Regions from separate parts of the Pseudoalteromonas sp. PA2MD11 genome, predicted to be linked through region 1. Evidence: predicted binding sites of a transcription regulator. Region 1 holds the regulator's gene; each other region holds the start of a gene.
The links. Region 1 encodes sigma-54, which starts transcription at its own class of promoters, with help from an activator protein. Its sites were predicted from a motif close to GTTGGCACGNNNNTNGNNT; they were not measured.
Positions count from the first base shown of each region.

Region 2: a site for sigma-54 is predicted at 1,211-1,229, ahead of ISP07_RS08135 (DUF3192 domain-containing protein). Genes of this name have one in related genera too.
Region 3: a site for sigma-54 is predicted at 1,985-2,003, ahead of flgB (flagellar basal body rod protein FlgB). Genes of this name have one in related genera too.

Region 1 covers NZ_JADKNF010000012.1:53,235-56,517, forward strand. Annotated here, with positions in the region: gene ptsN (PTS IIA-like nitrogen regulatory protein PtsN) at 1-151, opposite strand, end outside; gene hpf (ribosome hibernation promoting factor) at 155-442, opposite strand; gene ISP07_RS13625 (RNA polymerase factor sigma-54) at 470-1,966, opposite strand; gene lptB (LPS export ABC transporter ATP-binding protein) at 2,073-2,798, opposite strand; gene lptA (lipopolysaccharide transport periplasmic protein LptA) at 2,795-3,283, opposite strand, start outside.
Region 2 covers NZ_JADKNF010000005.1:119,971-123,253, reverse strand. Annotated here, with positions in the region: gene zntR (Zn(2+)-responsive transcriptional regulator) at 1-70, opposite strand, end outside; gene ISP07_RS08140 (D-2-hydroxyacid dehydrogenase) at 165-1,109, shown strand; gene ISP07_RS08135 (DUF3192 domain-containing protein) at 1,273-1,653, shown strand; gene ISP07_RS08130 (diguanylate cyclase) at 1,691-2,614, opposite strand; gene ISP07_RS08125 (ATP-binding protein) at 2,583-3,283, opposite strand, start outside.
Region 3 covers NZ_JADKNF010000003.1:6,027-9,309, reverse strand. Annotated here, with positions in the region: gene flgE (flagellar hook protein FlgE) at 1-357, opposite strand, end outside; gene ISP07_RS04745 (flagellar hook assembly protein FlgD) at 409-1,092, opposite strand; gene flgC (flagellar basal body rod protein FlgC) at 1,106-1,537, opposite strand; gene flgB (flagellar basal body rod protein FlgB) at 1,540-1,950, opposite strand; gene ISP07_RS04730 (CheR family methyltransferase) at 2,086-2,916, opposite strand; gene ISP07_RS04725 (chemotaxis protein) at 2,938-3,283, opposite strand, start outside.

The DNA.
Region 1 (3,283 bases):
TGTTCAGAAAAGCATCTAGGATATCTTGTTGAGATAAATGAGGAAACTGCTGGTGAGCTAACTCGCTAATATACTCAAGAATTCTTTTTTTGCTATTAAAAAGGACCGCAGCTTTGCTGCAGTCCTGATTAGTAAGTGAACTAAGTTTCATAATTTAATGTCGAGCTAATTTCTCTTTATGCTTAATGACTTGGCGATCAAGTTTATCGATCAATGAGTCAATTGCTGCGTACATATCTTGATGTTCTGTAGAAGCGAACAACTCGCCTCCGTTTACATGTAAAGTTGCTTCTGCTTTTTGGCTTAATTTTTCTACATCTAAAATGACATGAACATTATTAATATGATCAAAATGCCTTTCTAGTTTTGCGAACTTAGTGTTTACATAGTCTCTTAATGAATCAGTGATTTCTACATGACGACCAGTTAAATTTAGTTGCATAAGCATTTTTCCTTCTATGTAAAACGTCTAAATCAGACTCTTACGCTGATTAGACGGAGGTATTGCTAGAGACTCACGATATTTTGCAATTGTACGTCTAGCTACTTTAATTCCTTGCTCAGCCAATATATCTGCAATTTTGCTATCACTCAATGGTTTAGCTGAGTTTTCTGCAGCGACTAACTTCTTGATTAAAGCGCGTATTGCTGTAGAAGAACACTCACCACCATTTTCGGTGCTGACATGGCTTGAGAAGAAATATTTCAACTCAAAAATACCCCGTGGGGTATGCATATATTTTTGCGTTGTTACCCGTGAAATCGTCGATTCATGCATTTCGACCATTTCAGCAACATCATTTAGCACCATCGGCTTCATTGCCTCAGGGCCATGCTCAAAGAAAGCTTGTTGTTGTTGAACGATACAGTTGGTCACTTTTAAAAGCGTATCGTTACGGCTTTCTAAGCTCTTAATAAACCACTTTGCTTCTTGTAAGTGAGAGCGAATAAATTGGCTGTCGCTACTTGATTTAACAGAGCGAGACATCGCCGCATATTGGCTGTTCACTCTAATCTTTGGCATACAATCTGGGTTTAACTCGACTACCCAGCGGCCTTTCACTTTTTTCACTGATACATCAGGTATAACGTACTCAGATTCTTCGCGTACTATGCTATCCGCAGGCTTAGGATTTAAGCTGTGAATGAGCGTCATCACTTCTTTAAGCTCGTTTTCTTTAAGCTTAGTCTTTTTCATTAAAGTGCGATAGTCGCGACTTGCTAATAATTCGATATGCTCAGATAAAACCATTTTAGTTTCAGCTAAATATGGCGTATTGGCATCGAATTGACGAAGTTGTATACACAGGCACTCTTGTAAACTTCGCGCGCCGATACCAACTGGATCGAATAACTGTATTCTTTTTAAGACAGCTTCAACTTCATCTAGTTCGATTTCTTCTTCATCATTATTTTGATTAAAGCTTTCGACAATATCTTCGCAGCTAACCGTTAAAATACCTGAGTCATCGATAGCTTCAACGATGGCAACGGCAATCGCTTCATCGGTAGGACTAAATGGTGTGAGCTGTAGTTGCCACATTAAATATTCTTGCAGTGTTTCTGTTGAAGCACCTTGGTAAATAGACTCGTCTTCAGGCATTGGCCCAGACGATGTTGATGGGGCGGCACTCATGTACTCATCCCACGTAATATCCATAGCTAAGTCATCGCTAACCGTATCCTTACTCAGAGCATCACTACTTTCTTGCTCGAATTCGCTAGGTGCTTCGTCGGCAGACGCGCTGACTTGTACATCGTCAGACTCCGCTTTTTGCTCATTCTTACCGATGCTTTCTTCGTTGTAATCCGCTTCTTCCACTTCAAGCAGAGGATTACTATCAAGCGCTTCTTGAATTTCTTGCTGGAGATCCAATGTACTGAGCTGCAACAAGCGAATGGCTTGTTGCAGTTGTGGAGTCATTGTAAGTTGCTGGCCCATGCGCAGCTGTAATGATTGCCTCATGTATCCCTAACAATCCTTTTTAAGTTATCGGTAACGGTGAAGACACTGTTATCGATTTATTGTCGTTGTATAAGTCTAGCAGATGCTCTAGTCGGTGGCGTAATGGTTACAGCCTAAATTGCTCGCCTAGATAAACATCACGTACAGTTTGGTCAGCTAATACGTGCTCAGGTGTCCCTGATGCAATTAGCTCCCCATGAGAAACAATGTAGGCTTTTTCACAAACATCAAGGGTTTCTCGAACATTATGGTCAGTAATAAGTACACCAATACCACGATTTTTTAGGTGCTCAATAATTTTCTTTATATCTAACACCGAAATAGGATCAACACCAGCAAAAGGCTCATCTAAAAGGATAAATTTAGGATTAGCGGCTAATGCACGTGCAATTTCAACGCGGCGTCGTTCACCACCTGACAGTGCCATACCTTGGCTATCGCGAATATGTTGAATGCTAAATTCATCTAATAAGTTGTTAAGCGTCTCTTCGCGCGTTGTTTTGTTAAGATCTTTGCGGGTCTCTAATATGGCCATCAAGTTTTGGTAAACTGTTAATTTTCGAAAAATAGACGACTCTTGTGGTAGATAACCAATACCTAAGCGCGCACGGCTGTGCATTGGCAAAAGCGTGATATCGTTATCATCAATGCTTATTTTTCCTTTGTCGCTTGGTACGAGGCCTACAATCATATAGAAGGTCGTTGTTTTACCTGCACCATTTGGCCCTAACAAGCCAACAATACTGCCCGCTTCAACTTCAAGACCGACATTTTTAACCACTTGGCGGCCTTTGTAGCTTTTAGCTAAAAGCTCTGCTTTTAATGTGCTCATGGTTGGCCTTTATCGTCTTTTTTATTTTCTACAGGCACTAAAATAGTGTGTACACGATCTGTTGAGTTTTCGTCTTTTTCTGCGCTGATCAGCTGTTGAGCCATATCGTAGGTAATGCTTTTTGCCGTTACTTTTTGACCCGCTTGAGTGACTTCAGCTTCGCCATTGAGTGTTAAGAAGCGTTTCGCAACATCATAACGAACTTCTTCGGCGCTGGCGCTCATCACGGTGCCATCAGCTTGCTTTTCTTCGAAGTAAGCTGGTTTGCCTGTAGCGATAATTAATTCGACTGTACCTTCGGTGTCACCGCCATGTGCCTCAAGTCGCTCAGCTGTAATGCGACGATCACCATGCACGATCTCTACGTTACCTTCGAATATGCCAACGCCATCTTTTAGTTTACCGACTTGGCGATCTGAGCTAATGCTAATTTGAGCGCCTGTTTGCTCGGCAGCTGCGCCCGAAAAGGCAATCAATAAGCTTGG
Region 2 (3,283 bases), on a different contig from region 1:
CATGCTTTTCGTAGTACCGTAGCGTATCTGTTGAGACACCCAACTGACGGGCAAACTCACCTATTTTCATCACCGTCTCCATTGTGAAGCGTTTATTTATTATGCTCACTATAAACCTTGGAGTACACCCCAAGGTCAAGCAATAAATTAAAAAAGGAAAGCACATGAATATTACTGTCCTTGATGCAGCAACATTAGCCAACACGTCGTTAGATGCCTTAGCGCAATTAGGTAAATTAACTTGTTACGATTTAACTGCTCAAGAACAGGTTGTTGAGCGCTGCCAAGATGCCGATATCGTTATCAGTAATAAAGTGGTGATTGATCAGCACGCCTTGAGCAAATTACCTAATTTAAAATTAATATGTGTTGCAGCGACAGGGACTAACAACATTGATTTAATAGCAGCCAAAGAGCATAACATTGCGGTAACCAATGTCGCGGGCTATTCAACACCGAGTGTGGTGCAGCACACCTTTACTCTTATCACTAATTTACTGGGTAATACTCACAGATACATTAATGATTGCCAGCAAGGCTTATGGCAGCAAAGCCCTATGTTTTGCCGTTTAGATTACAGCTTTAATGAAATTGCAGGCAAAACATTGGCAATTATTGGTTACGGTTCACTAGGTAAAGCCGTTGCCGATGTAGCGCGTGCTTTCGGTGCTAATGTCATCATCAGTGAACGAAAAGGCCATGCACCTCGTGAAGGTCGTGTTAGTTTTAATGATGCCCTAACCACAGCAGATATTATTAGTGTTCACTGCCCACTTACTGATGAAACACGCAACCAAATCGCCGCGACAGAATTAAGCATGATGAAACCGTCAGCTATCATTATTAATACTGCTCGTGGTGGGATTATCAATGAAGCCGATTTAGCTGACGCATTAGCTAATAATGTTATTGCCGGAGCCGGTGTTGATGTACTCAGTAAAGAACCTGCAGAGCAATCAAATCCGCTGGCACAGTATAAAGGCGCAAACTTATTACTTACTCCGCATATTGCTTGGGCCAGCCAAGAATCTATAGTGCGTTTAGTTAACGAAATTGCTTTGAATATCCAAGCATTTAATCAAGGCGAGATGCGTAACAGGTTGGTCTAAATCGCAATTTATTAGTCAATAGAGCTAAGTAGTTAGTAATTTATTACTTGGCTCTTTACCTAAAAACAACCTAAGAAACTGATTTAATTTACTTTTATAAGCTTGGCAAGTAGTTTGCAATTAAGTGAACAACTATAAAACAATTTCTACGGGATAAAAGAACATGAAAAAAGCACTTCTAATTGCCGCGCTAACTGCACCATTTTTAACTGGTTGTGTCATTGCTGTTTCTGACGGTGAAGCAGACACACATTGGGCTGGTAGCTCATCTAGCTGGCAAAAGCAGCATAAAAATAACCGTGAAGTGATCTCTAATCTTGCATTAGATACCAGCTATCAAACTGTATTAAACAAACTAAATACTCCTAACTTTACCGAGTTATTAAAGCAGGGTGATGATGTGTACCAAGTATTATTCTATGCAACCCATAGTATTCATTCTGATGGCAAGATGACTAAAGACGAATGTACACCACTGGTTTTTAAAAATGATAAGTTAATCGGTGTGGGTGATACGATTTATAAATCACTTAGCAATAGCTAGCTTGCATATTTAAATTCTGTAAGTAGGCAGCTATTGCCTACTTATGTTCACTCATAGCTATCATTCTCGATACTATCTGATCACGCCCAGCATCTTTTGCCTGATAAAGACCTAAATCAGCTTCTTCAAGTAATGTTTGCTCTGCATACACCTGGCCATTTTCAGTGGTCGCAATACCAATACTAATTGTGACATGGTCGGCATTTAGTGACGCTTTATGCGGAATGTTTAACTCATTAACGGCATTACGTAATTTGTTTGCAAACGACATAGCTTCTTTTGCAGAGGTATTTGGAAGTACTGCTGCAAACTCTTCACCGCCATAACGAGCAACAAAGTCACTACCTCGCTCACATGCTCCAACTAAGGCATGAGCAATTTGTTTTAAACAATCATCGCCTGCTCGGTGACCATAACAATCGTTGTAACGTTTAAAGTGATCAACATCCATTAATAATACTGATAATGGTGTTTGATCACGACGACAACGACGCCACTCTCGCGCTAAGTTTTCATCTAAATAACGTCGGTTTGGGATCTCTGTTAGGCCATCAATTGAGGCGAGCATTTCAAGCAAGTCATTTTTTTGTTTGATCATTAATTGATTGCGCACACGTGCACGAACGATCGCTGCACTAAAAGGTTTGGTGATGTAATCCATCGCCCCTAATTCTAACCCTTTAGCTTCATCATCATGGCTAGTATTTGCCGAGATAAAGATTACCGGTAGCATGCTTGTCGTTGCGTTTTCTTTTAATTTGTTGAGTACTTCATAGCCGTCGATTCCTGGCATTACAATATCCAAGATCAACAGATCCACACTTTGTGTTTTTAGAAACGTCAGTGCTTTTTCGCCACTCTCAACACAAAAAACATCATAGTCTTGCTGTAATGTTTTTTCTAATACCAAGCGGTTTAACGGATCGTCATCAACAATCAGTACCTTGGCTCTTTTCAACATCAGTAGATCCTTGTTCGATGATAAAGGCAATAACCTGTTTTATTTGGCATTGCAACTCATCAATTAATTGTTCGGAAAGTTCACCTTTAGCTTTTAGTGTAGCCTCGCAATGCTGAGCGCACGCTGACAATCGTTTAAATCCAAGGTTACCAGCCGATCCTTTCACATTATGCACCACGCGGATCAACTCGTCAGTAGTCTTTAATGTAGAAATTTGTATTAACTGCTCTGCTGCCATAGTCGCAAACTTCGACAACATAGTTAATACTAACTTATTATCATTTCCAAATTGAGATAAGATAAAAGCCTTATCAAAAAAAGCTTCTTTTGAGTTTTTAAGCTCACTCATTGCTAAAAACAATTTACTCGCAACAATAGGTTTAGTTAGGTGTTTATTCATTCCTGCCGCAATTGAATGCTCAATATCTGCAGCCTCACTATGAGCGGTAAGCGCGTATATCGGCATTTGCTCTTTGGTGTATAATTGACGAATAATTCGCGTCGCTTGGCAACCATCCATCACAGGCATTTGAATATCCATAAAAATTACGTCAGGCTTGATCTCTTTAGCAATTTCTATACCTTTTTTACCATTTAGAGCACAAATGACAGTAATATCTATTTGCTCCAAAATACTCTTAATGATGCTCAAATTAAGCGGATTATCAT
Region 3 (3,283 bases), on a different contig from region 1:
ATCCACAATAAAGTTATCTTTATTAAGTTTGAACGCACCAGCACGCGTGTAAGTAAAGTCTTGTGCACCTAAGTCATTCGCCATTGCGAAATAACCTTCACCAGTAATTGCTAAATCAAGTGAGTTATTTGTGAAAGAGAGTGAACCTTGGTGGAATTGTTGTGCCACCATTGTTGTTCTTACACCGTCACCATTTTTTGTTTTACCAGAACTAAATACTGATGATGCGTATACATCAGCGAACTCTGCACGAGACTCTTTAAAGCCCGTAGTGTTAACGTTAGCAATATTATTTGCTGTTACGTCTAAATCTTTTTGTGCGGCTGCTAAGCCTGTTAATGCAATATTGAAGCTCATAACTCACCTCTAACCTATCTCTTAGCCTAAGCTAACCCAAACCTTTTATACTTATGCGATTTCAGCTATATCAGTTAGCCTAACCGCACCCTCTTTTGTATTTACGATAATGCCGCTTGCGCCATTAATATTGACACTTTCAATATTCTTAAAGGTCGCCATAGGCATACTGCTGTAGTCTCCATTTACAAAGCCTTCAGCACTGATGTCATACTGGCCTTCAGGGAGCACATTGCCATCGTTATCTTTACCATCCCACTCAAAACGCAGTGCGCCCGCAGACTGAGAACCTAATTCAATGGTTCGTACTAACTGACCTGAAGAATCTGTTATTCTTAGCGTTAAAGATTCAACGGCTGTCTCAGCAACCACCGACCCTTTAGCAAGGTTTTCACCGTCAAAGTCAATGGTGTCAGACTCTAATAACGCTTGCTTACCAACCAAAGTGGAAGCCTGTAACGCAGAATTTGATGTCATTGATGCAGTCAGTGAGTCAAACTTCTCGTTTAAGTTTGAAATACCTTCAGCCATAGTAAAGTTCGTCATCTGCGCGATCATTTGATCGTTATCAGCAGGGTTACTCGGATCCTGGAACGACAACTGCTGTGTTAACAACGAAAAGAAATCTTCCTGAGAAAGTGTGTTGTTGTCTTCCTCAGTTGTTTGCGTATTGCTTTGATTCCAACGCAAGCTATCCATATAGGATGATGATGCAGAGCTGATGTCGTTACTCATAACTTATCCTCGATTACCGTTGTCCTAACAACAGTGTTTTACTTAACATTTGCTTAGCTGCATCAGCAACTTGCACATTTGTTTGGTAAGAGCGAGAGGCAGAAATCATATTTGCCATTTCTTCTACAACATTAACGTTAGGTTTGTAGATATAACCATTTTCATCCGCACTTGGGTGATTCGGGTTATATTCAATTTGTAGCGGCTTATCGCTCTCTACAATACCTAAAACTTTAACGCCTACAGAAGAGCCCTGAGGATTGCTTTGCGATGCTGACGCTTTGGTCAACTCTGCAGCAAAAACAGGATGGCGCGCTCGGTATGTCTGGTCTTGGCTAGAGCTAATCGTGTTTGCATTCGAAATATTACTCGCTGTGGTATTTAAGCGCACATTTTGTGCACTCATACCCGTGCCTGAAATATCAAAAACATTATATAAACTCATGATTAAGCTCCTTGACTACCGAGGGCTTTTTTAAGGCCTTTAATTTTACTACTCATAAATTGCAGGCTTGCCTGATACTCTAATGAGTTCTGTACATACAAGTTTCGTTCCACTTGTATATCTACAGAGTTACCATCGCCTGTATCTGCTTGATTTGGCGTACGAAACATTTCTGCACCGCCAACAAAACGGCTGCCTCCGGCAATATGTTTAGCATCGGTTCTTACCATGCTATTGCCGCCTTGTTGGTTGCTTTTTGCCGCTTTTAATGCCGAGGCAAAATCAATGTCTTTCGCTTTATAGCCCGGCGTATCAGCATTAGCGATATTGGTCGCTAATAACTCAGCGCGTTGTGAACGGATCAACATTGCATGGGGGTGAACACCAAATGCTTTATCAAAACTGATAGCCATAACCATCTCCAAAAAATTGACTCTAGAGTGATTAATGCAAAAGCTAAGCCAATAATGAAGGGGATGTTTTATTTACGTAAGATATTGAATAATAGATAAATTTAGCAACCTAAGAGCTAGGTTGCTAAGAAAGGTTTACTTTTTCTGGTAGATGATGCCTGGATTACAACGAACCATCTCAAAGCTATCACTTAAGCCCGCCATTGATTCTGACGCACCTAAAAAGAGGTAACCTTTAGGGTTTAGGGCTTGAGCAAATTGCGAGATAATTTTCGCTTTTACCTCTGGTGAGAAGTAAATAAGCACGTTACGGCAAAATATAATGTCGAACTTGCCCATTAAAGCGTATGAATCCAGTAAGTTAAGGTGTCTAAAGCTGACCATTTTACGTATAGGGTCAATGACTTGAGCCATCCCATTGCCGCTGTCTTTAAAGAACTTTTGACGGCGTTCCATCGACAAACCACGCGCAAGCGCTAGCGAGTCATACTCAGCGTTTTTGCACATATCAAGCATGGTATTAGAGATATCAGTGCCGATTATTTGCGCCCCCATCTTTAATACACCCGGGTTTTTTGACTGAAACTCGGCAACCGACATGGCAATTGAATACGGCTCTTGTCCTGATGAACTTGCCGCTGACCATATTTTTAATGGTCTACGCACATCTTTAAGCTCAGGAAATAATTTCGTTTTCAATAACTCAAACGGATACTGGTCACGAAACCAAAGCGTTTCATTGGTTGTCATTGCATCAACCACAGCGGCACGAAGCTGCCTCTCATGAGGGCTTAGTGTTTTACTTACCAACTGCGATAAAGACTCGACATTAAAACGCGCCATAAGTGGAGCGAGACGGCTTTTAACTAAATAAAGTTTATTATCGCCAAGCACAATGCCGCATTGTTGCTCTAAAAAAGAGCGAAATTGATCGTATTCGCTTTGTTGTAAATGCTTATTTTCCAAAGTAATACCACCTATAAACTATTAATCACAATGAACCCATTTTTTTACAGCAGTCGCTAGTTCATCTGGGTTAAATTTAGCAATAAAATCGTCAGCTCCCACTTTCTCAATCATTGCTTGGTTGAATACACCACTTAAAGAAGTATGTAAGATCACATGCAAAGGTGATAATTTTGGATCGGCCTTTATCTCGGCGGTTAAGGTATAGCCATCCATTTCTGGCATTTCAACATCTGAAATTAATAAGCCAACTCGCTCAGTAATATCGTTCTGGCAATCAAGTTGAGCTATTTCTCTTAGTCTTAGTAAGGCCTCTTTGCCATTTTTAGCAAGCTCAGTTTGTACACCAAGTGGCTCAAGCGCTCGT